3 regions of the Lentzea sp. NPDC051838 genome follow, and region 1 is predicted to be linked to each of the others. Evidence: riboswitches for the same ligand, from Rfam matches in the RefSeq annotation. Region 1 holds a riboswitch; each other region holds the start of a gene.

Region 1 (7,978 bases):
CACGACCACCATCACCTGCCGCGCACCAAGCCCGGCCAACGCACCTGCGGAACGACAGCCCGCGAAACCCTGACATCGCAGGGCTTGCGGTCCTGCCGCCTGCCGAACACCTCCAGGATCGCGGACATGCACGCACCACCGCAGCCCTGACACCACCGGGCCACAGAACACGTCCCCCGGCAAATCCCGCCGGGACTACGGACCGCCCTACCCCACGCGACTCTTCGGGGGCAGCGGCACGAACCCGCTCGTCCGCCGGACGTACTCGGCGTACCCAGGGCGGCGCGACACGATGTCCTTCTCCAGCAACGGTTTGCCGGTGCCCTTCGCGAGCAGCAGCGTCATGATCACCGGGCCCACGATCGTGAGCGCGGCGAGCCACGAGTGCAGTGCGAAGAGGTACAGGCCCCACCACACGACGGCGTCGCCGAAGTAGTTCGGATGCCTTGTGTAGCGCCAGAGTCCGCGATCCATCACGGCACCGGAATTCGCCGGGTCCGCCCGGAACCGGGAGAGCTGCCAGTCGCCAACGGCCTCGAAAGCGAAGCCGACCATCCACACGCCAGTGCCCACCCAATCTAGCACTCCGAACGGGGCCGAAAGATGCATCGCGGCCTGCACCGGCAGCGCCACGATCCACATCAGCACGGCCTGAAGCAAATACACCCGGTACATCCGCAGGCGCGGGTTTCCCTTGGCACGCCTCAAGATGTCCTGGTATCGCGGGTCTTCTTCCTTGCCCGAGTTGCGCACGAAGATGTGCACTCCCAGGCGTACGCCCCACACGACCGTCAGCCCGGCCACCAGCCATTGGCGAGTTGGTTCGCCCGAAGCGAACAGCAGCGTGACCACCGCGATCACGGCGAACCCCGGACCCCAGAAGGAGTCGATCAGGTCGTAGCGCTTGCGTGCGTCCGCGTACAGGAAGAGGCCGCTGAGCAGCACGAACACGGCCAGAAAGCTGATCAGGAAGCTCATCGCGACACCAGCTCACGACGCACGCGCGGCATGCCGCTCCTGCCGTTCGAGCTCCTGCGCACCGCCAGGATCTGGTCCACGCCCATCCGCCCTTCTTCGAACGTCAGCGCACCACCCGCGAGGTAGAGCCGCCACACGCGCGCCTGACCCTCGCCGACCAGCGCGACGACCTCGTCCCACCGATCTTCCAGTGTCTGCGCCCACGCCCGCACGGTCCAGACGTAGTGCTCCCGCAAGGCGTGCACGTCGCGGATCTCCAGGCCGGCGGCCTCCAAGAACCCTGTCGTGGCACTGACAGGGCGCATGTGCATGTCCGGCGCGACGTACGACTCGATGAACGCGCCGCCGCCGGGAGCGTTCGCACCGCGCGACATCTGCTGCAGCAGCAGACGGCCGGAAGGCTTCAGCAACCGGTACAAGGTGGCGACGTACGTCGGGTAGTTGCGCTCGCCGACGTGCTCGCCCATCTCGATGGTGGAGATCGCGTCGAACGGTTCGTCCGTCACCTCGCGGTAGTCCTGCAGCCGCACCTCGACCCGGTCCTCCAAACCCTCGGCGGCAACCCGCGAGAGGATGTGCGCGCGTTGCTGCGCGGAGATCGTGACGCCCACGGCGCGCACGCCGTAGTCGCGAGCCGCGTGGATGATCATCGAGCCCCAACCGCACCCGACGTCCAGAAGCCTCATCCCCGGCTGCAGATCGAGCTTGCGGCACACCAGATCCAGCTTGTTGTGCTGCGCCTGCGCCAACGAGTCCTCAGCGGACGTGAAGTACCCGCACGAGTACGCCATGCTCGGATCGAGCACGAGCCGGTAGAACTCGTTGCTCAGATCGTAGTGGTGCGAAATGGCATCCCGGTCGCGGCGAAGCGTGTGCAACGCGCCGCGCAACCGCGCCTCCTCGCGAGGCGCCGATGGGTTGGGGCCCAATACTTTCAGTTGCAATGCAAGTCGAACGACCTCCGCCACACGGGGCCGCCGCGTGACGCCGCGACGCACGAGCCCCCAGATCTCGGACAGCCCAGTGGCGAGATCACCCTCCACATCGAGCTCCCCGCTCACGTACGCGCGCGCGAGGCCGAGCTCGTTCGGACTCCACACGAGCCGGCGGAGAGCGTCGCGACTGCGGATCACGAGCACGGTGCCGTCCTGCGGCCCCGCCACGCTCCCGTCCCACGCCCGAATTCCGATCGGCAACGGCGCGCCCAGCACGCGTTCGGCCATTCCTGCCAGCTGACCAGCGACGACCACCCTGCACCTCCTGCGGAACCTGGCTCCGCCAGACGTTCGGGACGACAAGAGGTTCGGTTCGTTTCTGAACCGAGACGCAACCACGCCCGTATGGCCTCGATAGAGCGAACGGATGGACAAGGAGGACATGAGTGTGATCCGACGTAACCGCATTGCCATCGGGCTCGCCGCGGGACTCGCAGTTGTGCTGGGTCTGGGTGTCTGGAGCGCCACGGGCAGTGGCACGAACTCCAAGCCGGTGGCACAAACCGAAACCGATCTGGGCGTCCTCGGTGACTACGGCGACGTGGGTCAAGAACCGGTACTCCAGGAGCCCGCTCAGGCCCCTGCTCAGCAGGCAGCACCGGAAACCCCGACCCCGGCCGCGCAGCCTCCCGCCGCGCAGCCGCCGGCCGCCGCACCAGTCAGCTCGTTGAAGCTGGTCGGCAAGGCAGTCGACAAGATGGGCATGGTCGTCCAGGACGGTGACGGCCGGACCCTGTACCGCTTCGACAAGGACACCCCGAAGCCCGAAGGCAAGTCGAACTGCAACGGCCAGTGCGCGATCACGTGGCCGCCGTTCCTGTCGGACCAGATCCCGCAGCTGGAGGGCATCGACTCCAAGCTCGTGTCGCTGATCACCCGTGCGGACGGCAAGAAGCAGGTCGCGATCGACGGCTGGGGTGTCTACACCTACTCGCAGGACCCGGGCCCGGGCAAGTGGAAGGGCCAGGGCGTTGGTGGCACCTGGTTCGTGATCCAGCCCGACGGCAAGCGCAACGTGGAATGCCTGCCCCCTGGCGTCACGGCTCCGGCGGCGTAACCCCACAGCATCGCGTTAGGACGGTCCATCTGAGACACACAACACCCTGAACGGTGACAACCCCGGCCCTGGGGAAGGGGCCGGGGTTCCCGTCGTTTCGCTCTGGCTCCACAAGCACCAAAACGAAGGGCCCCACCGGAATTCCGGTGGGGCCCTTCGTCAGCACGAGATCAGAGCGTCGAGTACAGCGGGTGCTTCGCCGCCAGCACCTCGACGCGAGCGCGCAGCTCCTCGACCGCGGCACCCGGCTTCAGGGCCTCGGCGATCACGTCGGCGACCTCGATGAAGTCCACCTCGCCGAAACCGCGGGTGGCGAGCGCCGGCGTGCCGATGCGCAGACCCGAGGTGACCATCGGCGGGCGCGGGTCGTTCGGGACGGCGTTGCGGTTGACCGTGATGCCGATCTGGTGCAGCACGTCCTCCGCCTGCTTGCCGTCGAGCTCCGACGAGACCAGGTCGACGAGCACCAGGTGAACGTCCGTGCCGCCGGTCAGCACCTTCACGCCGGCCGCGGCCACGTCGGGCTGCGACAGGCGCTCGGCCAGGATGCGCGAACCCTCGAGGGTGCGGCGCTGGCGGTCGGCGAACTCCGGCGAGGCGGCGTGCTTGAACGCCACGGCCTTGGCGGCGATCACGTGCTCCAGCGGGCCGCCCTGCTGGCCGGGGAAGACCGCCGAGTTGATCTTCTTGGCGATGTCCGCCTCGTTCGACAGGATCACGCCGCCACGAGGACCGCCGAGGGTCTTGTGGGTCGTGGTCGTCGTGACGTGCGCGTGCGGCACGGGCGACGGGTGCAGACCAGCGGCGACGAGGCCGGCGAAGTGCGCCATGTCGACCATCAGGTAGGCCTCGACCGAGTCCGCGATGCGGCGGAACTCGGCGAAGTCCAGCTGACGCGGGTAGGCGGACCAGCCCGCGACGATCAGCTTCGGCTTGTGCTCGACAGCCAGGCGCTCGACCTCGGCCATGTCGACCCGGCCGTCGCCGTCCGAGACGTGGTACGGCACGACGTTGTAGAGCTTGCCCGAGAAGTTGATGCGCATGCCGTGCGTCAGGTGGCCGCCGTGCGCGAGGTCCAGGCCGAGGATCGTGTCGCCGGGCTGCAACAGCGCGAACATCGCGGCGGCGTTGGCCTGGGCGCCCGAGTGCGGCTGGACGTTGGCGAAACCGGCGCCGAACAACGACTTGATGCGCTCGATGGCGAGGCGCTCCACGACGTCGACGTGCTCGCAGCCGCCGTAGTAGCGACGGCCGGGGTAGCCCTCGGCGTACTTGTTGGTGAGCACCGAACCCTGCGCCTGCAGCACCGAGACGGGCGTGAAGTTCTCCGAGGCGATCATCTCGAGAGTGCCCTGCTGGCGCGCCAGCTCGGCCGCGACGGCCTCGGCGACCTCGGGGTCGTACTCCGCGAGGGAGGCGTTGAACTGGTCGGACATCTGGAAGATCTCCCTACTTGGCGCGCTTGTAGAACGGAAGTGCGACGACCTCGACCGGCTGCTTCTTGCCGCGGACGTCCACCAGCAGTTGGGTGCCGGGCTCGGCACTCGCCTTCGTCACGTAGGCCATGGCGACGGAGTAGCCGAGGGTCGGGGACAGCGCGCCCGACGTCACCTCGCCCACGACCTCGTCGCCGTTCAGCACCGCGTAACCGTGCCGCGGGGCGCGGCGCTCGGGGGTCTTCAGTCCGACCAGGACCGAGTCCACACCGGACTCCGACACCTTCGTCAACGCGTCGCGGCCCACGAAGTCACCCGGCTTGTCGAGCTTCACGACGCGGCCGAGGTTCGCGTGGTACGGCGTCAGCGACGTGGTCAGTTCGTTGCCGTACAAGGGCATTCCGGCTTCGAGACGCAACGTGTCGCGGCAGCCCAGACCGCACGGCTTCAGCTCGTGCGACGAACCCGCCTCCAGCAGCGCGGCCCACACGGCCGGAGCGTCGGCCGGTGCGAGGAACAGCTCGAAGCCCTCCTCGCCCGTGTACCCGGTGCGCGCGAGCAGCGCGTCGACACCGGCCACGGTGGACGGGTACGACGCGTAGTACTTCACCGTCGACAGGTCGGTGTCGGTCAGCCCGGAGAGGATCTCGACCGACTTCGGGCCCTGGATCGCGATCAACGCGTACTCGGTCGACTTGTCCGTGACGACCGTGTCGAACCCGGCGGCGCGCTCGACGAGGGCCTCGGCGACGACGAGAGCGTTGGAGGCGTTCGCGACGACCATGAACTCCTCGTCGCCCAACCTGTACACGATCAGGTCATCGATCACGCCGCCGTCGGCCTGGGTGATCATCGTGTAGCGGGCCTTGCCGACCGCGAGCGCCGAGATGTGGCCGACGAGCGCGAAGTCGAGCGCCTCGCCCGCCTGCGGCCCGGTCAGCACGATCTCACCCATGTGCGTGAGGTCGAAGAGGCCCGCGGTGGTGCGCACCGCGTGGTGCTCAGCCAGCTCGGACGAGTAGCGCAGCGGCATCCGCCAGCCCGCGAAGTCGGTGAACATCGCGCCGAGCTGCTCGTGCTCGGCGTTCAGAGGCGTGAGGCGGGACATCAGAACGCTCCTCCTGGGTGCGCCGAAGAGCCGGACCAGGCCGGCTGAGGCAACGAAAGAATGACACGGTCCATCGGAGACTCCTCACTAGAGCGAGCCTCCCCCTCTGTCATGAGCCTGAGAGCTTCGCCGCGCGGGACGCGACTTGCACCGTGGGCGAGGCCGATGGGCCTGCTTTCCAGAGTTGCCTTCGTCGTGCGGTATCTGTGCCTGAGAGATTCCGGGGAGGGATTGCTCCTTCGGCGCCCCCGCGAGAGGGGTCTCTTCCGCGCGACATCGACGGCCGTGTTCAGTTGGTAGCCCCAGACGCTAGCAGGCCAAACGTCACAGCGGCACGCCCTGCGCAGTCTTCTCGACCACCTTGCGCTCAGCCCAGAACGACAGGAACGGGATCGTCCCGGCGAGCAGCACGAGGGCGGTGCCCTTGATCGACCAGCGCAGCTTGAGTGCCAGGTCGACCGAAATCACCAGGTAGATGGCGTAGAGGAAGCCGTGGACCGGGCCGACGACCTTCATCGCGCCACCCATGTCCGCGGCGTACTTGAGCACCATCGCCACGACCAGGAGCAGCAGGAAGACACCGACCACGTAAGCCATGACCCGGAACCGGGTCAACGCACCCTTCATCTGCCCGCCTTCGCTCAACGACCGTCCCGCGCGTTGAGGTCCGCGAGCATGCGGTTGTAGGCCGCGAGCTCCGCGTCTTCAGGATCGTCGAAGTGCTCGACAGGCGCGGGTTTGACGGCGTCAACGGTAGTCACCGGCTTCGCGGCGGGTGCAACCGGCTCCGGCGTGGGGAGAGGCTCGTCACGACGCTGGCGCGCCAGACGGCGAAAGCGCCACACCATGAAGGCCGGGAAGAGGCCGAACAGCGGCCACTGGAGCACGTAACCCAGGTTCTGGAACGTGCCGCTGGCGGACTCGAAGCGCTGCCACTGCCAGTACGCGAGCCCGCAACAAGCGATCAGTGCGACCAGACAGCCAAGTCCGATCAACACTCGCTGGGGAGTAAGGAGGCCGCGCACGACCTCCAGACTACTTGGGTACGGGGCTGCCCCGTGAAGACAGCCCGTCCACCTTTCCTACGCCACGCCGTCCCGGCGCTGCCTCTGCAGACGTGCGACGCACCAGGCTGCGGCGGAACCGCGGCGAAGGTGCTGGAGAACCGTCATCGGACCCAAGCGCCGTCCGAGGTCGGCAGGGGTCAGGCCCGCCGCGCGGTAGTCGAGCGCGCGCTGGTCCAACGGGCTGATGCCCGCGTCCCACCACTGCTCGGCCTCTGCGACGTCGCCCACCAACTGCCAGTAGCTCGCCGCGGCAGCGAGCAAAGCCTCGGGTGCCTCCGGCGCCCGCTTGCGCATCGCGGCCACGTAGGCCGGATCCGCCGAGTCGACCTTGACCAAGCCACGCGACGACCCGCCCCTGCCTCCCCGCTGCACGGGGATGCCTGGCGCCGAGGGGGGTGCCTCAGCGAGCCACGCGTTCTTGATCCGGTTCACCTCCTGCATCTCTGCGTCATCAGACCGTTCAGCCGCCCACTGCTGCAACAGCTCGTGGACCCCGGAGTCCTCGACCATATGTGCCTCCTCGTCGGTCGGGGATCGGCCATTGCAGCGGAAGGTATTCGGTAGGTCTGACAATCGCCAGACCCTGAATCCCCAGAACACCCGTTACCAGTGCGTGATTGGCCGCATTCCACCCGTCCGGCTCAACGCGAACGGTCGTTCCTCACCCAGAGTCACTAGGCGACGGGGGTCGCCGTCCCGAAGAGGCTCCTGATGAAGGTGATGATCGACTCCGCGCCCTGACGCAGCCAGCCGAGCACCTGCTGGACCGCGGCAGCGGACTGCTCGGGCTGGGTGATCAGGAGGAACAGCACCAGCGCGACGCCCGCCAGCACTAGCACCTTCTTGAGGTTCACAGGTACCTCTCCGTCCATCTCGCTCACAGGTGAGGCGGCAGACCGCCCGTGTCACCCGACATGGTCCCTCATTCACCCGGCCGATGAACAACGACCACGCCAAACCGATGCAAGGATCTACCAGCGACGCACGCCTGCGCGACGGGGAATGTCACCCGAATGGCGGCTAAAGAGGGGCCTCAACTGCGCCGATGTCCTGGGCACGAGGTGAACACGGACTCCCTCGCATCCCACAGCTTGGACCAGACCCAGTTGAGCTGAGCCTCACCCGGACTCACCCGGATGCCGACCGGTCGGCATCACGCTCTGTCACCCCTTCGTGTCCTTATTAATGCGCACGCGAGCATTCATCCAATAACTCCTGACCGACGCAGTTCCATAATTTGGGCGTCCGCCACACCCATGTCGGCAAGCACTTCCGCGGTGTTCACCCCGGTCGAAACCGGAGGCGTCGGAACCGACGTCGGAGTCCGGTCGAAGCGA
Region 2 (7,978 bases), on a different contig from region 1:
CGCCGTTTGATCCAGTTAACGCTTAGGACCCAAACAGGACACGTGTTCTGAACCACAGTCCGCCAGAATTCGTTCTCAGGGATAACGCCGGAGCCCCGGTTCACGACATCCCTGATGTCACGGAGGGACTGAAATGAGAACCGCCATGGAGACCCAGCCACACGAGGTCGAGGAACTGCCCACCACGCCTTGCAGCGTTGTGTGGAGCAGGGGCCACGCGTACGTGCTCGAGGGTCTTCGCGCGCGCTGGGTCGGCCGGGACGACCGGGGCCGCCCGCACGCCATCTCCGGTGCCGAGATGCAGCGCCGCGGATGGTCGCTCACCCAGACAGCGTGATCTTTAACCTGTAAGAAACGAACGCTCCGCACGAATCCCGCAACCAGCCGCACCGCGAGCCGTGACGCCATCCGGCAGCCAGTGCGCAGTCACTCGTTTAGAGTGCGGGTGTGCGTGATCCGGCTGATCGCCTGCTGACGATTCCGAACCTGCTCAGCGTGTTGCGGCTGGCCGGTGTTCCGCTCTTCCTGTACCTGTTGCTCGGACCCCGCGCGGACGGCTGGGCGCTGCTCGTCCTCGTCTTCGCGGGTCTCTCCGACTGGCTGGACGGCAAGCTCGCGCGCTGGCTCGACCAGATGAGCAACCTCGGCGCGCTGCTCGATCCCGCCGCGGACCGCCTCTACGTGTTCTGCACGCTGCTGGCGTTCGTGATCAGGGACATCGTTCCGCTGTGGATCGCCCTCGTGCTCGTGGGGCGAGAGGTCGTCGTCGGCATCTGCCTGCTGATCCTGCGGCAACGGGGCTGGGGCCCGTTCGAGGTCACCTACCTGGGCAAGGCCGCGACCTTCAACCTGCTGTACGCGTTCCCCCTGCTGCTGCTCGCGCAGGGCGACTCGACGTGGGCGCAGATCGCCCAGCCGTTCGCCTACGCCTTCACGGCCTGGGGCGGAGCGCTCTACCTGTGGTCGGCGCTGCTGTACGTCTACCAGTTCTTCTCGGCCCTGCGGGTCACTCCCGAAAAGGCCGCGTGAAAAGATCACCCCATACAGGTTCAGCACGAGGAGCGCAGTCAGTTGATTCCCGAGGAGCTTCGCTACACCGAGGAACACGAGTGGGTCGCCAGCACGGGCGAGAACACCGTGCGCGTCGGCATCACCGACTACGCCCAGGAACAGCTCGGTGACGTCGTCTTCGTCCAGCTGCCCGAGGTCGGCCACACCGTCTCCGCGGGCGACACGTTCGGCGAGGTCGAGTCCACCAAGAGCGTGTCCGACCTCTACTCGCCGCTCGACGGTGAGGTCGTCGCCATCAACGACGCGTTGGTGCAGGCACCCGACTCGGTGAACACCGACCCGTACGGCGAGGGCTGGATGGTGGAGATCCGCCTGAACGACGCGGACGCGCTGGAAGGCCTGCTGGACGCTGATGGTTACAAGGCGTTGGTGGAGAAGGAGTGACGTCGATCTTTCGCCGTCTCTTCGGCCGGAAGGGGAGCCGCGCTGAGGCTGGCGACCCGAACGCGATAGGTTTTACCGGAAGTGACGGATCCAGCAGCAGGAGGAGAGCTCAGGTGAGCACGAACGACGGCCCAGGCGTTCCGCCGGAGCAGTCCCCGGAGCGGACCTCCGTCTTCCGGGCGGACTTCCTCCAGGAGATGGAGGGCGGCGCCGAGGCGCCCGCCCAGGAGCCGGCAGTTGCCGGTGTTGACGCACTTCCCGCCGGTTCCGCGCTGCTCGTGGTGAAGCGCGGCCCGAACGCCGGGTCCCGGTTCCTGCTGGACCGCGACACGACGAGCGCAGGGCGCCACCCCGACAGCGACATCTTCCTGGACGACGTGACGGTCTCGCGCCGCCACGCCGAGTTCCGCAGGGAGAGCGGCGAGTTCGTCGTCATCGACGTCGGCAGCCTCAACGGCACCTACGTCAACCGCGAGCCGGTCGACCAGGCCGTCCTCGCGAACGGCGACGAGGTCCAGATCGGCAAGTTCCGCCTCGTCTTCCTGACGGGTCCTGGCTCCGCGGGAGCCTGACGCGTGACGGCCGGGCGGCCACAACGTGGGGGACTGAGCATCGGGGCGGTGCTCTCGCAGCTCCGCCCCGAGTTCCCCGAGGTCACCATCTCCAAGATCCGCTTCCTGGAAGCGGAGGGGCTGGTCCGCCCGGCACGCACGGCCTCCGGCTACCGCCAGTTCTCCACGGCGGACGTCGAGAGGTTGCGTTTCGTGCTGTCCGCACAACGCGACAGATACCTGCCGCTCAAGGTGATCCGCGAACAGCTCGACACGGTCCCGGTGGACTCCACTTCGGTGTCACGCGCCGATCTGCTGGCCCAGACCGGTTTCAGCGTCGAACAGCTGTCCCAGCTGGAACGCGACGGTCTGCTGCGCCCCGGCCCCGCGGGCCGTTTCACCGCCGACGACATCACCGCGCTCCGCACGATCCGGACGATGACCGGACTCGGCGTCGAGCGCGAACACCTGCGCGCGGTTCGCGCTGCGGCGGACCACGAGGTCGTTCTGCTGAAGTCCTTCTCAGATCCCGAGACAGTTCGGGAATTGGCTGATCTCTTCACGTCGTTGCACACGTTGTTGGTAAGAGCGGGCTTGCGTCAGTCGTCTTGATCACGATCGGCCCGCAACAATTGAGCACACGGCCCGCTTGGCGGGTAGCGTCGAACACGTACGCCGGGGGATGCTCGGGTGTGAATCCGGGTACTCCCGAACGACATAGAGGGAGGCGAGGCCCGATGAGCGAGATGCGTGTCGTCGGCGTGCGGGTGGAGCTGCCCCAGAACCAGCCGATCCTTCTTCTGCGCGAAACCGAGGGCGAGCGGTACCTGCCGATCTGGATCGGCTCCGTCGAAGCCACGGCCATCGCGCTCGAACAACAGGGTGTTCGTCCCGCCCGGCCTCTCACACACGACCTGCTGAAGGACGTCATCGGCGCGTTGGGCCGAAACCTCGAACAGGTGCGGATCACCGACCTGCAGGAGGGCACCTTCTTCGCCGAGCTCGTGTTCGACGGCGACGTGCGGGTCTCCGCGCGGCCCTCGGACTCGGTGGCGCTGGCGTTGCGCGTCGGCGTACCGATCCACGCCGAGGAGTCGGTGCTGGCCGAGGCCGGCCTGATCATCCCCGACGAGCAGGAGGACGAGGTCGAGAAGTTCCGCGAGTTCCTCGACTCGGTCTCGCCGGAGGACTTCCGGGGCGCGGACACCTGAGTTTTGCTCGGTGTCGCTGTCTGTCTCGTTTGGAACCGACGTACCACAGTCGCGTGTCGCTCTTTTGGGCTACTTTCCGCTCGATTTGCCCGCTAAACGATCACTAAACGTCACCTGAACGTCCTGGTTCGGGTGACGACATGACTCTCTACTTGAGGTTGAGGGTCGACACTCCCCGCGCGTCGCGTTGACCTGCCCTCTGACCGGTCTTACCGTCGAACTCGAGTGGACGTCGCTGGTTTGCGCGAGCTGACGTAGCGGCTTGACGGCCATGAGTTTCGTGGCCGTTCCGAGGGGAGGCAGGCGTGGTCGAGGAAGCGCCCGTGCGGGCCGAATCCGGGCAGCAGGGTGAGCTGTTCCCGGACTCCTCGCTGCCGGACGAACTCGTCGGCTACCGGGGTCCCGCGGCGTGTCAGATCGCGGGCATCACGTACCGGCAGCTCGACTACTGGGCCAGGACCGGACTCGTCGCTCCGACGGTGCGGATGGCTCACGGGTCCGGGAGTCAGCGGTTGTACTCCTTCAAGGACATCCTGGTCCTGAAGGTCGTGAAGCGACTGCTCGACACCGGGGTGTCCCTGCAGAACATCAGGGTCGCGGTCGACCACCTGCGCCGCCGCGGCGTGCAGGACCTGGCGAAGATCACGCTCTTCTCGGACGGCACGACCGTCTACGAGTGCACCTCGCCGGAAGAGGTCGTGGATCTGCTGCAGGGCGGTCAGGGCGTGTTCGGCATCGCGGTTTCCGGTGCCATGCGGGAGATCTCCGGGACGATCCACGAGTTCCCCGCCGAGCGCGCGGACGGCGTGGAGATCGCTCCCATGACGGAGGACGAGCTGACCCGCCGGCGTCGCGAGCGCGCGACCGGCTGAAAGATCATGGCCGACTGGCCGTCCTCAATGGCCGGTCGGCAGACGCGCTGGACGGGGAGTGCTCCCTAGCGTCGAGCGCATGAGCTGCACACCCTCCTGGCAGGTTCTGAAGGTGCTGGCCGACGCGGTGCGGCAGGCGTCGCGACCGGAGTCCGGTGTCGTCGGCACCGAGCACCTGCTGATCGCCCTGGCGGACTCGATCGGCCGCGGCCGCAGGCTGGGCGTGAAGTCGGTACGGGCCCAGGCGATGGTCGGAGGCTGGGCCGGCGACGACGGTTTCGCCGTCGAGTCCGGTCCGGACGTCACCGCGCTGATGCGCACAGCCCACCACCACACCCATGTCGAGCCCGTCCTGCCGGTGAGCCGTGCGCTGGACGGGTGTCTGCGGGCGGCGATCGCCGAGGCGGGCGACGGTGCGCTGACCACGACCCATCTCTCGGTGGCGTTGCTGTCGCTCGAGTCCGGACGCGCTGCCGACCTCTTCGGCGCTCTGCGCGTGGACGTCGAGGCGACGATCGAGGCCGTGCGGAAGGCCGCGGAACCGGAAGACGCGTCGGCGGTGTGGTTGCTGCGCCAGGCAGGGGCGTTGGAAGGCGAGTCCGGGAGCGGCAGCATGCGGTGGCTGACTCGGTTGATCATGCGCCGCCGAAGCACAGGCGGACCGGTGCTGAACGTCGTGCGCATGGAGGCGAAGAGGCTGGCGGTGGCCGCCGGGCGTCAGGAAACCGCCGCGGACCTGGTGGCGGCGGTGTTGACTGTCGACCACCAGCTGACCGTCTCCAGGCGGCGGTTGCGGCCGGAGTTCTCCTCCGGTGGCGCGGCGGCGCTGCGGGCGGCCGGCGTGGATCCGGCGACGTTGCCTGCCGCGACCGGCGCCGGGATCGACCGGTTCGTCGAGGGCGCGAAGCTCGTCGCGGCCAAGCGCGGGGACGCCGTGGTGGGCACCTCGCACCTGCTGGTGGCGGTGCGCGACGACCTGCTCGACCCGGTCGGCAGGGTGCTGCGAGGTCTCGCTGTTGAGACGTAGGTCGCGTCCCTAGCGACTACCTGGGCTGCCTGCGGGTATTCTTCGCGGGTAGTCGCTGAACTCAGGCGGGAGAGACCGGGTCACAGAGCCCGGCGCCGAAGGAGCAAGTCCCTCCCCGGGAACCTCTCAGGCATCCAGGACCGCCCGAGCGAGACGCCTCTGGAAAGTGGATCTTTCGAGATCCCGCCGACGGTGAAAGCCCTGGTTCGCGCCGGGGTGAACCTCTCAGGCGCCCATGATGGGTACGGACAGAGCGGGGAGGGCACCAGGACACGTGTGCCCGCAGCCCCCGGAGGCGTTTGATGACGCAGGACCGCATTCCGCTCGCCGCTCTCGAGCACGGCACCCCGTTCGCCGACCGCCACGTCGGTCCGCGCCCGGCCGAACTCGCGCGCATCCTCGACGTCATCGGCGTCGGATCGCTGGAGGAGCTGGCGCAGCACGCGGTGCCTTCGTCCATTCACGAGCGCGACCTCGTGCTCGACCTGCCGGTGCCGGCGACGGAGACCGAGGCGCTCGCGGAGCTGCGCGAGCTCGCGTCGCAGAACCGCCCGATGACGCAGATGATCGGTCTCGGCTACTACGACACCGTCACGCCCGGCGTGATCCTGCGCAACGTGCTGGAAAGCCCGGCCTGGTACACGGCCTACACGCCGTACCAGCCGGAGATCTCGCAGGGCCGTCTTGAGGCGCTGCTGAACTTCCAGACCATGGTCGGCGACCTGACCGGCCTGCCGGTGGCCAACGCGTCCATGCTGGACGAGTCGACCGCCGCCGCCGAGGCGATGACGCTGGTGCGCCGCGGCGGGCGTTCGAAGTCCAACAAGTTCGTCATCGACGCCGACACGCTGCCGCAGACGCTGGCCGTGATCGAGACGCGCGCCGAGCCGCTGGGCATCGAGATCGTCGTCGCGGACCTGTCGCAGGGCATCGAGGGCCTCGGCCTGGGCGGCGACTTCTTCGGCGTGCTGCTCTCGTACCCCGGTGCGTCCGGTGTGGTGCGTGACCAGAAGGACCTGATCGAGGAGATCCACAACGCCGGTGCGCAGGCGGTCGTCGTCGCGGACCTGCTGGCGTTGACGTTGTTGCGCGCGCCGGGCGAGATCGGTGCGGACGTCGTCGTCGGCACCACGCAGCGCTTCGGTGTGCCGATCGGCTTCGGTGGCCCGCACGCCGGGTACATGGCCGTCCGTTCCGGGTTGGAGCGTCAGCTGCCCGGCCGTCTGGTGGGTGTCTCGGTCGACTCCGACGGCTCGCTCGCCTACCGCCTGGCCTTGCAGACGCGCGAGCAGCACATCCGCCGCGAGAAGGCCACGTCGAACATCTGCACCGCGCAGGTGCTGCTCGCGGTGATCGCGTCGATGTACGCGGTGTACCACGGTCCCGAGGGTCTGCGGGCGATCGCGACCCGCGTGCACCGCTTCGCCACCGTGCTCGCCACGGGCCTGTGCGAGGCCGGGCTGGACGTCGTGCACGGCGAGTTCTTCGACACCGTCCAGGTGCGCGTCGAGGGCCAGGCCGCCGCGGTGGTCGAGAAGGCTCGCGCGGCCGGCATCAACCTGCGTCAGGTCGACGCCGACGTCGTGGCAATCGCTTGCGACGAGAAGACGACGCGCGCACACGTCATCGCGGTGTGGGAAGCGTTCGGCGTGACGGGGTCCGATGTGGACGCCATCGACGCCGACACCGCGGACGGCATCCCGGCCGACCTGCGCCGCACGTCCGACTACCTGACCCACCCGGTCTTCCACGCGCACCGCTCCGAGACCGCGCTGCTGCGCTACCTGCGTGCGTTGTCGGACAAGGACGTCGCGCTCGACCGCAGCATGATCCCGCTCGGTTCCTGCACGATGAAGCTGAACGCGACCGCGGAGATGGAGTCCATCACCTGGCCGGAGTTCTCGACGCTGCACCCGTTCGCGCCCGTCGAGGACGCCAAGGGTCTGCTGAAGATCGTGTCGGACCTGGAAGCGTGGCTCGCCGAGGTCACCGGCTACGACGCGGTGTCCTTGCAGCCCAACGCCGGTTCGCAGGGTGAGTTCGCGGGTCTGCTCGCGATCCGCGCCTACCACCGCGCGAATGGCAACGCCGACCGCGACGTGTGTCTGATCCCGTCGTCCGCGCACGGCACCAACGCCGCGTCCGCCGTCATGGCCGGCATGCGCGTCGTCGTCGTGAAGTGCGACGACAAGGGCAACATCGACATGGGTCACCTGCGCGAGACCGTGCAGGAGCACGCCGACGACCTCGCCGCGATCATGATCACCTACCCGTCGACCCACGGCGTGTACGAGGACACGGTGCGCGAGGTCTGCGGCCTGGTCCACGACGCTGGCGGCCAGGTGTACGTCGACGGCGCGAACCTCAACGCGTTGATCGGCCTGGCGCGCTACGGCAAGTTCGGTTCGGACGTCTCGCACCTGAACCTGCACAAGACGTTCTGCATCCCGCACGGCGGCGGTGGCCCCGGCGTCGGCCCGATCGGCGTGAAGTCCCACCTCGCCCCGTTCCTGCCGAACCACCCGCTGCAGCCGACCGCGGGCCCCGCGACCGGTGTCGGCCCGATCTCCGCTGCCCCTTGGGGTTCCGCGTCGATCCTGCCGATCTCGTGGGCGTACGTGCGCATGATGGGCGGCGACGGCCTGCGCCGCGCGACCCTGACCGCCGTGGCCGCTGCCAACTACGTGGCCCGTCGCCTGGACGAGCACTACCCGGTGCTCTACACGGGTGAGGGCGGCTTCGTGGCCCACGAGTGCATCCTCGACCTGCGCCCGATCACCAAGGCGACCGGCGTGACGGTCGACGACGTGGCCAAGCGCCTCGCGGACTACGGCCTGCACGCCCCGACGATGTCGTTCCCCG
Region 3 (7,978 bases), on a different contig from region 1:
AGGCGCAGCGTCGGCTTCACCCTCGCGGTGCTCGCGCTGTTCTTCCTGGTGCACGCCGTCGCGCTCTACCCGTACGGGCCGCTGATCGTGGTCGCCGCGGGCCTGGCCGGGCTCGCCTACCTGGAGCGCAGCACGGTGTGCACGGTCACCGTCGCGATCTTCGCGGCTACCGTCCTGTTCGTGAACGAGGCGGGACGGTTCGAGATCTACTGGCCGCTGGGCGTGGAGCAGTACGCGAGCACGGCGCTGCCCGCGTTCGTGTTGCTCGTCGGCGGGATCATCGGGTTCGTGCGGCGAGAGTCGGCCCGATGAGCGAGAACCCCACGGCGGGGCTGGACGACACAGTCCACCAGCGACACCGGCTCGGGGTGCTGACCATCGCCGCTGAAGCGAAACGGGTCGAGTTCTCCTACCTGAAGTCGGCGCTGGAACTGACGGCGGGCAACCTGTCGCGGCACATCACCGTGCTGGAGCAGGCCGGTCTCGTCGAGGTGGAGAAGGGCTACGAGGGCAAGCGACCCAAGACGTGGCTGCACATCACCGAGGCGGGCCGCGCTGCCCTGGCCGCGGAGATGGCCGCGTTGCGAGCACTGCTCGAACGCCACAACAACATCTAGAACTGCCTGCGGTAGACGGAGACGTCGTCGCGCCACACCCCGAACACGTCGGGTGCGGACTGGACGATCGTCATCTCGTTGAGGTTGCCGAGGATCCGCCACGCCCGCGCAACCGCTTGCGCACCCGCGTAGGCGATCGTGCAGAACCGGCGCGGCTCGACCACGGTGCGAACCCGGTCGACCGCGCCGACGCTCATCGGCGTGTCCTGCCACAGGTCCAATGTGTACCCGGTGCGGATGGGATCACCCGACCCCAGCACGCCTTCGATGCTGACGACGAGCCTGTCCCCGTCCAGACGGAGGTCGTAGTGGCCGCTTCTGGGCGGGGTGCCGCCGGTGTACGCGGAGCGCGCCGGATCGAGGACCCAATGGCCCAGAAACGGCACGAGGTCGTCACTCATGTGTGTCTCCTTCGCGGAACCTGCGCCACTGGCGGATTGTCCGGCGCATCGAGGTGGGCGACCATCACCCGATGAGTTATGAGACGGGCGTTCGGTGGAAGTGGATACCGTTCGTCGTGCTCGCGTTCGTGCTGCTGAGCTGGCTCGTGTTCGAGGCACTCGACCTCATCGACTTCGAGGGAGTCGTGACGTGGGTGCGCGGCATCGACCCGGTGTGGGCGGCGGTGGCGATCTTCGCCCTGCTCGTCGTGGACGTGCTGCTGCCCGTGCCGTCCACTCCGCTCATCGTGCTGGCGGGGACGGCACTCGGTCTGCCAGCGGGGCTGGCGCTCGCAATCATCGGATCCCTGGGTTCCTCTGCCGCAGGATACGCGCTCGGGCGCTATGCCGGTCCGTGGTTGGTGCGTCGCGTTGTAACCATCGAGGAACTAACCGAAATGCGGCGCTGGGGCCGTCAGTTCGGGCCCTGGTTCTTCGGGGTGGCGCGTGGCATTCCGATGATGGCCGAAACCGTGTCCGTGTCCGCCGGAGTGTCCCGCGTGTCGTTCCGGGAGTTCATGCTCTACACCCTCATCGGCACCGTTCCCATTTGTGCCGCCTACGTGTTCGCGGGGTCGAAGGCCGACACCGTCGAGCAGATCGTGATGATCAGCGCGGTCGGGTTCCTGCTGACCGTCGGGCTCTTCTACCTGCTGCGGCGACTCGTGAAGACGGCGCCGTAGCAAAAATCGCTGGCGCGCCGTGGTTGTATGTAAATGCGCCCGGTGCGCAGCAGAGGGTTACTTCCGGTATCTCAGGTTCGACTCCTGAGGTCGGCCTCGGCCGATCTCGCTCACCTCGGTGAGCACGTCACCTTCTGCGACTTGATCTCGGGAGCACACAACTTCACACGTGTCCGGTGCGAAGCAGAGGGTTACTTCCGCTGAAAACGGGGTGGTCGCAGGTTCGAATCCTGCCGGCTTCAAACCAGCCGTAGCTCAGTGGCCAGAGCGCCTAAATGTCACCTTCCGCGAATTTGATCTCGGACACGTGTGGGGTTTGTGGGCTCCCTTTTCTTTTGTCTTTCGAGGGGGGAAGAGCCGATGGCGAAGTTCAACATCTTCCGCGCACGTCCGGCGGGCACCAGCCCGGTCGCCACGGCGCCGCGGCCGGCCGTCCGCACCTACGAGGGCGGCGACGGCTACGTCCGCAACACGAAGTCCGAGCTGTTCCTGCTCGCCGTGTCGAACATGGGCGGCGAGCACACCTTCTACGAGTCCGGTGGTCAGCGCGACGCCCGGTTCGCCCAGCTCGTCCGCGCCGCAGCCCTGTCGGATCCCGAGTGGACCGCGCGGCTGCTGAAGTGGCTGCGCGGCGAGGCGAACATGCGCACGGCGTCGCTGGTGGGCGCGGCCGAGTTCGTGCTCGCGCGCCTGCTCTCCGGATCGGACGCGGGCGTCACCAACCGAGCCGTCGTCGACTCCGTGCTGCAGCGCGCCGACGAGCCGGGCGAGCTCCTCGCGTACTGGACTTCGACGAACGGCCGGCGCGTGCCGAAGCCGATCAAGCGCGGCATCGCCGACGCGGTTCGCCGGCTCTACGACGAGCGCGCGATCCTCAAGTGGGACAGCGACGCGCGTGGCTTCCGCATGGCCGACGTGCTCAACCTCGCGCACCCCTCGCCTGGTGCTTCCTGGCAGGGCTCGCTGTTCCAGTACGTGCTGGACCGGCGCCGTGACGCCGACGTGGCGGTTCCGGCGGAGCTGCGCGTGATCGCGGCACGGCGTGAGCTGATGGCGTGGCCGGTCGAGGAGCGGCGTGCGCTGTTCGGACGTCCAGACGCGGCGGACGTGCTCCGGCGTGCGGGGATGACGTGGGAGGCCGTGGCGGGATGGCTGCAGGGTCCGCTCACCCGTGAGGTGTGGGAGGCGCTCGCGCCGTCGATGGGCTACATGGCTCTGTTGCGCAACCTCAGGAACTTCGACGAGGCAGGCATGTCCGACGAGGTGGCGGCGACCGTCGCGGCACGACTGGCCGACCCCGGTCAGGTCGCGCGCTCGCGGCAGTTCCCGTTCCGCTTCCTGTCGGCGTACGAGGCGGCACCGAGCCTGCGCTGGGGCCACGCCCTGGACCAGGCGCTGCAGGCGTCGCTCTCGAACCTGCCCGCGCTGCCGGGCCGGTCGCTGATCCTCGTCGACACCTCGGGGTCGATGACCGGCGGCCGGATCTCCCAGCACTCGAAGGTCACCCCGGCGAAGGCCGCGGCGGTGTTCGGCGTGGCGCTCGGAGTGAAGGGCGAGCGGGTCGACGTGCGCGGCTTCGCGGACGGCGTGTTCACGCACGTGCTGCCGCGGGGCGGGTCGGTCGTCCGCGAGGTCGACCGGTTCCTGCAGCGGATCGGCGAGGTCGGCTACGGCACGGACATCGCCGGGTCGCTCGCCCGCACCTACGACGGACACGACCGGGTGTTCATCATCTCGGACATGCAGACGGTCGCGGGCCACGACGGGAAGGGCATCTCGGACCTCGTGCCGCGGCACGTGCCGATCTACGGCTTCAACCTGGGCGGATACGCGCAGGCGGCGTACGCGACCGGTGGGGCCAACAGGCACGAGTTCGGTGGCCTGACCGACGCGACGTTCCGGATGGTTCCGCTGCTCGAGGCGGGCCGGAACGCGGACTGGCCGTTCTGAGCTTAGGGGGCGCTTACTTTTCGTAAGCGCCCCCACCAGCTATCATCGGCTCCATGGAGTACAACGTGTTCGCGAAGGCGTGCCCGTCACGTCCGACGCTGGAGCACGTCACCGGCAAGTGGGGCAGCCTGACGATGAGCGCTCTCCTCAACGGGCCGCTGAGGTTCAACGAGCTGCGCCGCCGGGTCGACGGCGTCAGCGAGAAGATGCTGTCCCAGACGCTGCACGCGCTGGAGCGCGACGGCCTGGTCATCCGCGACGCGCAGCCGACGAACCCGCCGCGCGTCGACTACAGCCTCACGCCGCTCGGCGGTGAGACCGCCGAGCGGCTGCTCGCGCTGATCCACCTGCTGGAGGCGCGCATGCCGGACGTGCTGGCGGCGCAACAGGAGTACGACGCCCGCACGTGAACTGTGCGGGCGCCTTCCGGCCCTGAGATCAGCACTCGATGACGTTCACGGCGAGGCCGCCGCGCGCCGTCTCCTTGTACTTCACCGACATGTCCTTGCCGGTGTCGCGCATGGTCTTGATGACCTTGTCGAGCGACACGAAGTGCGAACCGTCGCCGCGCAACGCCATGCGCACCGCGGTGATGGCCTTGATCGACGCGACGGCGTTGCGTTCGATGCACGGGATCTGCACCAGCCCGCCGATCGGGTCGCACGTGAGGCCGAGGTTGTGCTCCATCGCGATCTCGGCCGCGTTCTCGACCTGTTCCGGTGTGCCGCCGAGGACCTCGGCCAAGCCACCGGCCGCCATCGAGCACGCCGAGCCGACCTCGCCCTGGCACCCGACCTCGGCACCGGAGATCGACGCGTTCTCCTTGAACAGCACGCCGATCGCGCCCGCCGTGAGCAGGAACCTGACCACGCCGTCGTCCGAAGCGCCCGGCACGAACTTCGTGTAGTAGTGCAGCACCGCCGGGACGATGCCCGCCGCGCCGTTGGTCGGTGCCGTGACGACACGGCCGCCTGCCGCGTTCTCCTCGTTGACCGCCAACGCGAAGAGCGTCACCCAGTCCATGACCCGCAGCGGGTCGGTGACGAAGTGCTCGCCCTCCAGGCGCTTGCGCATCTCGGCGGCGCGGCGGCGGACCTTGAGGCCGCCGGGCAGGACGCCGTGCTCGGTGCAGCCGCGCTCGACGCACTCCTGCATCACGTGCCAGATGTGCAGAAGTCCTTGGCGCACCTCGTCTTCAGTCCGCCACGACAGCTCGTTGGCCATCATGATCTCGCTGATCGACAGGCCCGTTTCCCGGCAGCGCGCGAGAAGCTCGTCGCCGGTGAGGAACGGGTGCGGCAACGGGGTGGTGTCCGGCTTGATCCGGTCGGTGCCCGACGCGTTCTCGTCGACGACGAACCCGCCGCCGATCGAGTAGTAGACGGCGTACTCGACCGACTCGTCACCCTGGTACGCCTCGAAGCTCATCCCGTTGGGGTGCAACGGAAGCGACTTGCGGCGGTGCATGACGAGGTCGCGGTCGTGCACGAAGTCGATCTCGTGCGCGCCGCCGAGCTTCAGGCGTCCGGAGGTGACGATCTCCTCGACGCGGGTCGCCGCGGTCGTGGGGTCGACTTCCTCGGGGAGGTTGCCTTCGAGACCGAGGAACACGGCCTTCGGACTGCCGTGGCCGTGCCCGGTCGCGCCGAGCGAGCCGAACAGCTCGACGTGCACGCGGTCCACTTCGGACGCTCGTGCCCCGAGCTTCTCGACGAACATCGCGGCAGCGCGCATCGGGCCGACCGTGTGGGAGCTGGACGGTCCGATGCCGACGGAGAAGAGGTCGAAAACGCTGATCGCCACTGATCAGTCCTTCGTGGTGGGGGCGGTGCTCAATTTCTTGGCAGGTCAGTCTTTGGTGAGCTCGGCGTACTTGGCCGCCGTGAGCAGGTTCTCCGCCGACTCGACCCGGACCTTGAACAGCCAGCCGGCGCCGTACGGGTCGGTGTTGATGACGGCCGGGTCGTCGACGACCGCACCGTTGACCTCGATCACCTCACCCGTCACCGGGGAGAACAGGTCGCTGACGGACTTGGTGGACTCGAGCTCGCCGCAGACGGCGTTCGAGACGACCTTGGCGCCGACCTCGGGAAGCTGCACGAAGACGATGTCGCCGAGGGCGTCCGCGGCGTACTCGGTGATTCCGCAGGTCAGCGGGTCCTGGGTACCCGGCGTCCAGTCGACCCACTCGTGCTCGACGGTGTAGAGCAGGTTCTCGGGGAACTCCACGGCGACTCCTCTGGCTGATGACGGGTCAGGACAACCAACGCCCCCTCCGCCGTGCAGAGTTGCCTATCCCGAGCGGTCTTGCTGCCTGAGAGTGTGCGGGAGCTTGCCCCTTCGGCGCCCCGACTGCTTCGTCGAGGTCTCTCCCACTCGGGTTTCGGTGCTTCTTGGTTCGACCAAAAGCGCACCACGGCCGATGTTCAGTTTTGAGTCCTTCGAGACCAGGCGAACGCTATGTGCGTCCACCGCCAAGTGTCAACGCGACAAGGTTGACATCGGGGAGAGCGCTGCCATGGTGAGGAGAGGCAGACATCGGAGGTCTCAATGAGGAAGCCGTTCATCGTCGCCTTGCTCACCACCCTCGTCCTGGTTCCCGTGCCCGCTGTTTCGGCAGCTCCGGCACCGTCTCCGATCAGCGTTCCTCTTACCCAATACTTCGACAACGACGGCATCGACACCGCTACCGACCGGACCGGCAACTTCGACGGTTCCGGTTACGCGTTCCCGGCGGAGGCGCTGCCGTCCGGCCAGGTCACAGCAGATGGCGTGCCGTACCTGTTCCCGGGAAATTCACAGGCCAAGAACAACAACGCGGTCGCTCTGGGGCAGCGGATCGACCTGCCGCGCGGCCGCTACCTGACCTTGCACTTCCTCGTGGCGTCCTCGTACGGGGCCGCTGGTGGGACCGTCACCGTGCACTACGCGGACGGGTCCACGACATCGGGCTCGGTCAGCGGGCCCGACTGGTATTCGGGCAGTGGTCCGATCTCCGCGCCGTTCCGGTACTCGCCCGGCGGACGTGACGAGCACCCCGTGTCGATCGGGACCTCCCAGGTCTGGGCGGATCCCCAGAAGGAGGCGATCGGCGTCACGCTGCCGGTCACGAGCCCGGCGGTCGAGGGCAAGTCCTCGCTGCACGTGTTCGCGCTGTCGGTGCAGCCGGTGGGCAAGGGCACGGTGTTCGCGGTTCGCGGCGCCCGCAGCACGACCAAGCTGCCGCGCGTGGGTGGCCAGACGATCGAGGCCACCGTGGTGAACCTCGGTGACCAGTGGCTCTCCAACGTCTCGGTGCGCGCCGAGGGGCTGGGCGTGGTGACGCTGCAGCCGGCGACCGTGAAGCGGCTCGCGCCCGGTGAGGAAGCTCGGGTGCGGATCGGCATCCACGCGTACCGGACCGGCACGTTCGACGGTCGCGTGGTGGCTTCGTCGGGACGGGTCACGGCCTCGCAGAACGCCCGGTTCACCCTGGGTGTGGCCGACTACCAGGCGACCGACGCGTCGTTGGGCGCGCACGAGTCGCCGTACTGGTTCGACGACGCCAAGTTCGGGATCTTCATCCACTGGGGGCTCTACTCGGTGCCCGCCTGGTCGCCGCCCGGTGAGCAGTACGCGGAGTGGTACTGGCAGTGGATGCAGGACCCTGCGAACGCCGTGAACCCGTACCACGCGGCGACGTTCGGGAAGGACTTCTCGTACGACCAGTTCATCCAGCAGTTCACCACGTCGAAGTTCAAGCCGGAGGAGTGGGTGCGGCTGTTCGAGGAGGCCGGCGCGAAGTACTACGTGCTGACCTCCAAGCACCACGAGGGCTTCGCGTTGTGGGACTCCAAGGTGTCCGGTCGCGACTCCGTCGACCTCGGGCCTCGCCGTGACCTCGTGAAGGAGCTGTTCGACGCGTCGCGGAAGTACACGCCGGGCTTGAAGAACGGGCTCTACTTCTCGATGCCCGAGTGGTTCAACCCGGACAACCCGTGGAGTGGTCACGCGCCGCGGAACCCGTACACCGGCGCTCCCGAGCCCTACACCGGTTACCAGGCCGGGCGGGACTTCGTTCGCGACTACCAGGCGCCGCAGATGACCGAGCTCGTCGACGGGTACGACCCCGACGTAATCTGGTGCGACATCGGCGGTGCGAACGACTCGCGCCGGGTCATGGCGGACTACTTCAACAAGGCCAAGAACCGGGCTGTGCCGAAGGACGTGACGGTCGACGACAGGTGCGGCATCCCGACCCACGACTACACGACGCCGGAGTACGCGACGTACCCGAACACCGTCGTGA

Evidence for each region. A riboswitch is a leader RNA that binds a small molecule or an ion and turns the genes downstream of it on or off. The one in region 1 is predicted to bind glycine.
Region 2: another riboswitch for glycine. It lies ahead of gcvP (aminomethyl-transferring glycine dehydrogenase); the one in region 1 lies ahead of gcvT (glycine cleavage system aminomethyltransferase GcvT).
Region 3: another riboswitch for glycine. It lies ahead of gcvH (glycine cleavage system protein GcvH); the one in region 1 lies ahead of gcvT (glycine cleavage system aminomethyltransferase GcvT).

What each region holds. Positions count from the first base shown of each region.
Region 1 covers NZ_JBFAYI010000019.1:9,187-17,164, reverse strand. Annotated here, with positions in the region: gene AB0M24_RS31645 (DUF1295 domain-containing protein) at 208-978, opposite strand; gene AB0M24_RS31640 (cyclopropane-fatty-acyl-phospholipid synthase family protein) at 975-2,201, opposite strand; gene AB0M24_RS31635 (hypothetical protein) at 2,362-3,030, shown strand; gene glyA (serine hydroxymethyltransferase) at 3,201-4,466, opposite strand; gene gcvT (glycine cleavage system aminomethyltransferase GcvT) at 4,480-5,574, opposite strand; glycine riboswitch at 5,671-5,762, opposite strand; glycine riboswitch at 5,763-5,853, opposite strand; gene AB0M24_RS31620 (DUF3817 domain-containing protein) at 5,899-6,201, opposite strand; gene AB0M24_RS31615 (hypothetical protein) at 6,216-6,599, opposite strand; gene AB0M24_RS31610 (hypothetical protein) at 6,657-7,151, opposite strand; gene AB0M24_RS31605 (hypothetical protein) at 7,316-7,513, opposite strand; gene AB0M24_RS31600 (CaiB/BaiF CoA-transferase family protein) at 7,843-7,978, opposite strand, start outside.
Region 2 covers NZ_JBFAYI010000002.1:82,790-90,767, forward strand. Annotated here, with positions in the region: gene AB0M24_RS06295 (hypothetical protein) at 134-337, shown strand; gene AB0M24_RS06300 (CDP-alcohol phosphatidyltransferase family protein) at 448-1,029, shown strand; gene gcvH (glycine cleavage system protein GcvH) at 1,072-1,455, shown strand; gene garA (glycogen accumulation regulator GarA) at 1,569-2,027, shown strand; gene AB0M24_RS06315 (MerR family transcriptional regulator) at 2,061-2,618, shown strand; gene AB0M24_RS06320 (bifunctional nuclease family protein) at 2,744-3,217, shown strand; gene AB0M24_RS06325 (MerR family transcriptional regulator) at 3,523-4,089, shown strand; gene AB0M24_RS06330 (Clp protease N-terminal domain-containing protein) at 4,169-5,116, shown strand; glycine riboswitch at 5,173-5,269, shown strand; gene gcvP (aminomethyl-transferring glycine dehydrogenase) at 5,419-7,978, shown strand, end outside.
Region 3 covers NZ_JBFAYI010000026.1:9,104-17,081, forward strand. Annotated here, with positions in the region: gene AB0M24_RS36535 (hypothetical protein) at 1-312, shown strand, start outside; gene AB0M24_RS36540 (transcriptional regulator) at 309-617, shown strand; gene AB0M24_RS36545 (hypothetical protein) at 614-1,018, opposite strand; gene AB0M24_RS36550 (VTT domain-containing protein) at 1,090-1,740, shown strand; tRNA gene AB0M24_RS36555 (tRNA-Ser) at 1,921-1,982, shown strand; gene AB0M24_RS36560 (TROVE domain-containing protein) at 2,101-3,690, shown strand; gene AB0M24_RS36565 (helix-turn-helix domain-containing protein) at 3,744-4,100, shown strand; gene AB0M24_RS36570 (L-serine ammonia-lyase) at 4,129-5,493, opposite strand; gene gcvH (glycine cleavage system protein GcvH) at 5,539-5,919, opposite strand; glycine riboswitch at 5,983-6,075, opposite strand; gene AB0M24_RS36580 (alpha-L-fucosidase) at 6,241-7,978, shown strand, end outside.